2 regions of the Streptomyces sp. NPDC033178 genome follow, and region 1 is predicted to be linked to the other one. Evidence: riboswitches for the same ligand, from Rfam matches in the RefSeq annotation. Region 1 holds a riboswitch; the other holds the start of a gene.
What was found. Region 1 has a riboswitch for glycine ahead of gcvP (aminomethyl-transferring glycine dehydrogenase). Riboswitches for the same ligand answer to the same signal wherever they lie in the genome.

Region 1 (3,398 bases):
CCGAACGCCGCGTATCTCGTACCGCGCTTCGGCCTCTACCGGGAGGTCAGCGAGCAGGTGATGGGCCTGCTGCGGGATCTGTCGCCCCTGGTGGAGCCGCTGAGCCTGGACGAGGCGTTCGTGGACCTGGAGGCCGGTCAGACGGCCTGGGACGCGGAGTCGGCGCGGCTGACCGGGGTGAAGCTGCGCGGGGACATCAGGGCCGTCACCGGGCTGACCGGGTCCGTGGGGCTCGCCGCCTCCAAGATGCTCGCGAAGATCGCCTCCGAGCAGGCCAAGCCCGACGGGCTGGTGCTGATAGAGCCCGGCACCGAGCGGGAACTGCTCGCCCCCATGACCGTTCGTACGCTGCCGGGCGTGGGGCCCGCCACGGGGGACCATCTGCGGCGGGCCGGGATCACCACGGTCGGGGAGATCGCCGAGGCGGGCGAGGACGAGCTCGTACGGCTCCTGGGGAAGGCCCACGGGGTCGCGCTGTACGCCATGGCGCTAGCGCACGACGTGCGGCCCGTGGTGGCCGAGCGAGACACCAAGTTGGTGTCCGTCGAGGACACGTACGACGTGGACATCCATGACCGGGTGCGGGTGCGGATGGAGGTCCAGCGGCTCGCCGACCGGTGTGTGCGGCGGTTGCGGGGCGCCCATCTGTCGGGGCGGACCATCGTGCTGAAGGTGCGGCGGTACGACTTCTCGACGCTGACCCGGTCCGAGACGCTCAGAGGGCCCACGGACGACCCCGCGGTGGTGCGGGAGGCCGCCGCGCGGTTGCTGGAGTCCGTGGACACCACGGGCGGCGTACGGCTTCTGGGGGTGGGGGTCTCGGGGCTCGCCGACTACACGCAGGAGGATCTCTTCGCCCAGGCTCGGACGGCTGCCGCCGCTGCCGCCGCCGAGGAGGAGCCGGAGCACGCGGAGAAGGACGAAGCCGAGGAGGTGGCCGAGGAGCCGGTGCCTCCGGCGGAGAGACGGTGGCATGCGGGGCACGATGTGCGGCACGCCGAGTTTGGGCACGGGTGGGTGCAGGGGAGCGGGCTGGGGCGGGTGACTGTGCGGTTCGAGACGCCGGACTCCATGCCGGGGCGGGTGCGGACGTTCCGGAGCGATGATCCCTTGCTGGAGGCTGCGGAGCCGTTGCCCTTGGTGGAGCGGAGGCCTGGGGATGTGGGGGCACCTGCGGGGTCGCCTGCGGCGGGCGGGGAGGGGTGACTTCGGTGCGGGTGCGTGTGTGCGAGCGGGTTGGTTGTGGCTGGTTGCGCCGTTCCCCGCGCCCCTGAAAGCGCGGGGCTGGGGTGTGTTTGCGGGTGCGGGTCAGTTGTGGCTTGCTGCGCAGTTCCCCGCGCCCCAAAACAGACCGGCGTCGCCCTTGCCCCCTTGGAGCCCCTTACTGGGAGTCGTCCTTTCCTGCCAGGTGGCCGAAGTCGTGGTCCGGGAAGGGGGGCGGGGGGGCTATGTCCAGGCCGTAGTGGTGGTAGAGCTGGAGTTCTTGTTCGGGGGAGAGGTGGCGGCCCACTCCGAAGTCGGGGGCGTCCTTGATCAGGGCGCGTTCGAAGGGGACGCGCAGTGCCCCGTCGGCCAGCTCGCTGGGCTCCAGGGGGACGAAGGCGTCTCTGCTGAACAGGCCGGTGCGTATGGCCGCCCACTCCGGTACGCCGGTCGCGTCGTCGAGGTAGACCTCGTCGACCGTGCCGATTTTGGTGCCGTTGCGGTCGAACGCCTTGCGGCCTATCAGGTTGCGCGGATCGATGTCGGTCTGCACGGGCCCTCCAGCTGCTCGCAACTCATCCGTAAGCACTACGAAAGAGCACTTTGAGGAGGGCGGCCACTCGAGGGAACCCCGCTGGTACGCTGGGCAACGGCTGCTGACCCCGTGCGGGAGAGTCCTCCAGGCTTCATCGGAGGCGCCGAAGGAGCAAATCCTCCCCGGAATCTCTCAGGCCCACGTACCGCATGGACGAGGTCACTCTGGAAAGCAGAGCGGTGTTCGAGCTTTTTGACGGGCTCCGCTCTCACCGACGGTGAAAACCGGTGCGCCTTCGCGGGCGGCCCGGTGAAGCTCTCAGGTTGAGATGACAGAGGGGGAGGCCGTCCGGGCACCCATGCAGTGGTGCCCTCGAAGGTCGTCAGACCAGGAGGCCTCCGCAATGACCGCCCATCGTATTCCGCTCTCAGAGCTCGAACAGGGAATCCCCTTCGAGCAGCGCCACATCGGGCCCGACACCGAAGCCCGGGCCAAGATGCTCGCGCACGTGGGGTACGGCTCGCTCGACGAGCTGACGGCCACCGCGGTCCCGGATGTGATCAAGAACGCCGACTCGCTCGAACTGCCGGGCGCCCGCACCGAGGCCGAGGTTCTGGCCGAGCTGCGCTCCCTCGCGGACCGCAACCAGGTGCTGGATTCCATGATCGGGCTCGGGTACTACGGGACGTTCACGCCGCCCGTCATTCTGCGGAACGTCATGGAGAGCCCGGCCTGGTATACGGCGTACACGCCCTACCAGCCCGAGATCTCGCAGGGTCGGCTGGAGGCGCTGCTGAACTTCCAGACCGTGGTCGCCGACCTCACCGGTCTGCCGACCTCCGGGGCCTCGCTGCTCGACGAGGGCACGGCGGCCGCCGAGGCCATGGCGCTGTCGCGGCGCATGGGCAAGAACAAGAAGGGCCTGTTCCTCGTCGACGCGGACACCATGCCGCAGACCATCGCCGTGATCGAGACCCGCGCCGAGCCGACCGGCGTCGAGGTCGTCGTCGCCGACCTGAGCGACGGCATTCCGGCCGAGCTCGCCGAGCGCGAGATCAACGGCGTGCTCCTCCAGTACCCCGGCGCCTCCGGTGCCGTACGGGACCTCAGGCCCGTCGTCGAGCGGGCGCACGAGCTGGGCGCGGTCGTCACCGTCGCCGCCGATCTGCTCGCCCTGACGCTGCTCACCTCGCCCGGTGAGCTCGGCGCCGACATCGCGGTCGGTACGACGCAGCGCTTCGGTGTGCCGATGGGATTCGGCGGGCCGCACGCCGGATACATGGCCGTCCGTGAGAAGTTCGCGCGCAGCCTGCCCGGCCGGCTGGTCGGCGTCTCGGTCGACGCGGACGGCAACAAGGCGTACCGGCTCGCCCTGCAGACGCGCGAGCAGCACATCCGCCGCGAGAAGGCGACCAGCAACATCTGTACGGCCCAGGTGCTGCTCGCCGTGATGGCCGGGATGTACGCCGTCTACCACGGGCCCCAGGGCCTGAAGTCCATCGCGCGGCGCACCCACCGGTACGCCACGATCCTCGCCGCGGGTCTGAAGGCCGGCGGGGTCGAGGTCGTCCACGAGGCGTACTTCGACACGCTGACCGTGCGGGTGCCGGGCAAGGCGGCCGAGACGCTCGCGGCGGCGCGCCGGGGCGGGGTCAACCTC
Region 2 (3,398 bases), on a different contig from region 1:
GAGATTACGCGTACGCGCCCTCCCCCGCCGCAGTCCGTCCGGCTCACCGGGACCTCGGTCCGTCCGGTCACTGGGACCTCAGTCGCCGAAGTCCACCCGCCGCAGCACGTCCGCCGCCGCCCGGTCGATGAGCACCGCCGAACCGCAGCCGTCCGGCAGGTCGCCCTTCTCCACGGAACGCAAGAGCCGGCCGAACGCGCCGCGGTGCCGCGCGAACGCGTACCGCGAGACACCCCGGCCCCGCTCGCGCTGGCCGTCCAGGGCCGTGCCGGGGTCCACGTCGAGCAGCAGCAGGTGCAGGGTGCCGCCGCGCCGCCGGGCGTCCCGGGCCAGCCAGCTGCGCACCCAGGCCTGCGTCCCGCAGTCGTGCACCACGACCCCTTCGCCGGACCGCAGGGCCCGGCGCAGGCCCGCGTAGTGCGCGGCGCGGACCAGAGGCCGGTAGACCGCGTACGGCAGGAAGCGGGCGAGCCTGCCGTCCCAGCGGTCGCGGGTGTCCTGGGAGTCGATGCGGCGGCCTGTCACCGCCCGGCGCATCAGGGTCGACTTGCCGCTGCCGGGCAGGCCCGTGACCACCACCAGGTCGGACGTGCCGAAGCGGAGGCCGTGCGGGCTGTGTCCCGCGCGCTCCCGCAGATCGCGGACGACGGGCGCCGGAAGCGGGCCGCACGCCTCCCCGGCCGGGGCAGTGGGCTGCTTGGGCAGCGCGATGGCCGCGCTCGTGGCGTACGCCGTGGTCCTGTTCACCCTGATCGTCCTCCCCATGGGGTCGGGAGACCCATCCCCGTCGAGTGTAAAGAGAAGGTAATGCGCTGGTCCCCTCATTTCTGTTCTCGTCCTGCCACAGCCCCGTCACAGATCACTGTGGATGCCTGTGGATCCTGTGCGGACGCCATGCGGCCGGGCCAGGCGCCGCGCACCGCCCCCTCGCGAAGAGTCCCCTGCCGCGCCGCTCCGATGCGTGCAATGATGTGCCCGCCAACTGCATACCGGCCGCTTGAATCCGCGCGGGAGAGTTCCGGACACGTTTTTGCGTACGTGGTCCGGGCGCCGAAGGAGCAAGTCCCTCCCTTGAATCTCTCAGGCACCGTTACCGCGCGGGCGAGGCACATCTGAAAAGCGGGCCGTCCCCCTGTCACCAGGGCTTCGGCTCCACCCAAGGTGCAAGTCAGTGACCGTCCGGTCGACCGGTGGTCACGGCGAACCTCTCAGGTTCCGATGACAGATGGGGAGGAACGACCTCGCCGTCATGCCTTGGGAGCCCCACCGTGAGCAGTAACGCCCCCGTTGAACCGCGCCACACCGCGCTCGACGCCCTGCATCGTTCGCTCGGCGCGACGATGACCGATTTCGCCGGCTGGGACATGCCCCTGCGGTACGGCTCCGAGCGCGACGAGCACCTCGCCGTACGGACGAAGGCCGGTCTCTTCGACCTCTCCCACATGGGCGAGATCACCGTCACCGGGCCCCAGGCCGCCGCGCTGCTCGACTTCGCCCTGGTCGGCAACATCGGGGGTGTGAAGCCCGGCCGGGCCCGCTACACCATGATCTGCCGGGCCGACGGCGGCATCCTCGACGACCTGATCGTCTACCGGCTCGCGGAGACCACGTACATGGTCGTCGCCAACGCCTCCAACGCGCAGACGGTCCTGGACGCGCTCGTGGAGCGGGCCGAGGGCTTCGACGCCGAGGTCCGAGACGACCGGGACGCCTACGCGCTGCTCGCCGTACAGGGCCCCGAGTCCCCCGGGATCCTCAAGTCCCTCACCGACGCCGACCTGGACGGCCTGAAGTACTACGCCGGCCTGCCGGGCACGGTCGCGGGCGTCCCTGCCCTGATCGCGCGCACCGGCTACACCGGCGAGGACGGCTTCGAGCTCTTCGTGGCACCGGCCGACGCCGAGAAGCTGTGGCAGGCGCTGACCGACGCGGGCACCCCCGTCGGGCTCGTCCCCTGCGGCCTCTCCTGCCGGGACACCCTGCGCCTGGAGGCGGGCATGCCGCTGTACGGGCATGAGCTGAGCACCTCACTCACGCCCTTCGACGCAGGGCTCGGCCGGGTCGTGAAGTTCGAGAAGGAGGGCGACTTCGTGGGGCGCGAGGCGCTGACCGAGGCCGCCGCCCGCGCCGAGTCGCAGCCCCCGCGCGTCCTCGTCGGCCTGATCGCCGAGGGCCGCCGCGTGCCGCGCGCCGGATACCCGGTCGTCGCCGACGGCAAGGTCGTCGGCGAGGTCACCTCCGGCGCGCCCTCACCGACCCTCGGCAAGCCGATCGCGATGGCGTACGTCGACGCCGCGCACTCCGCACCCGGCTCGCCCGGTGTCGGCGTGGACATCCGGGGCAGCCACGAGCCGTACGAGGTCGTGGCGCTGCCCTTCTACAAGCGCCAGAAGTAGATCCTGGTCCAGCGAGCGCCGGACAGTGAACCCTGGTCCGTGAGCGTCATGAAGTGACCCTGAGCACATCCGCCCAGGTCACCCCCAGTCCCCCTGCATCAGCACTCCCCCGCGTACAGGAGAATTCAGGCCATGAGCAACCCCCAGCAGCTGCGCTACAGCAAGGAGCACGAGTGGCTGTCGGGCGCCGAGGACGGCGTCTCGACGGTCGGCATCACGGAGCACGCGGCCAACGCGCTCGGCGATGTCGTGTACGTCCAGCTCCCGGAGGTGGGTTCCGCGGTGACCGCGGGCGAGACCTGCGGCGAGCTGGAGTCGACCAAGTCGGTGAGCGATCTGTACTCGCCCGTCTCCGGTGAGATCACCGAGATCAACCAGGACGTCGTGGACGACCCCGCGCTGGTGAACACCGCCCCGTTCGAGGGCGGCTGGCTGTTCAAGGTACGGGTCGCGGAGGAGCCGAAGGACCTGCTCTCCGCGGACGAGTACACCGAATTCTCCGGCAGCTAAGGACTCCTGACCGATGTCGCTTCTGAACCAGTCCCTCCACGAGCTCGACCCGGACGTCGCCGCCGCCGTCGACGCCGAGCTGAACCGTCAGCAGTCCACCCTCGAAATGATCGCCTCGGAGAACTTCGCCCCGGTCGCCGTCATGGAGGCCCAGGGCTCGGTCCTCACCAACAAGTACGCCGAGGGCTACCCGGGCCGCCGCTACTACGGCGGCTGCGAGCACGTCGATGTGGCCGAGCAGATCGCCATCGACCGGGTCAAGGAGCTGTTCGGCGCCGAGTACGCCAACGTGCAGCCGCACTCGGGCGCCTCCGCCAACCAGGCCGCGCTGTTCGCGCTGGCCCAGCCCGGCGACACCATCCTCGGCCTGGACCTGGCCCACGGCGGCCACCTGACCCACGGGATGCGGCTCAACTTCTCCGGCAAGCAGTTCAACGTGGTCGCGTACCACGTGGACGAGGCCGGCCTGGTCGACATGGCGGAGGTCGAGCG

Region 2: another riboswitch for glycine. It lies ahead of gcvT (glycine cleavage system aminomethyltransferase GcvT); the one in region 1 lies ahead of gcvP (aminomethyl-transferring glycine dehydrogenase).

What each region holds. Positions count from the first base shown of each region.
Region 1 covers NZ_JBVIPT010000010.1:9,341-12,738, forward strand. Annotated here, with positions in the region: gene ACZ5VQ_RS24325 (DNA polymerase IV) at 1-1,206, shown strand, start outside; gene ACZ5VQ_RS24330 (PRC-barrel domain-containing protein) at 1,382-1,756, opposite strand; glycine riboswitch at 1,861-1,956, shown strand; gene gcvP (aminomethyl-transferring glycine dehydrogenase) at 2,142-3,398, shown strand, end outside.
Region 2 covers NZ_JBVIPT010000016.1:232,188-235,585, forward strand. Annotated here, with positions in the region: gene ACZ5VQ_RS34755 (AAA family ATPase) at 79-765, opposite strand; glycine riboswitch at 999-1,106, shown strand; glycine riboswitch at 1,107-1,235, shown strand; gene gcvT (glycine cleavage system aminomethyltransferase GcvT) at 1,269-2,396, shown strand; gene gcvH (glycine cleavage system protein GcvH) at 2,529-2,906, shown strand; gene glyA (serine hydroxymethyltransferase) at 2,920-3,398, shown strand, end outside.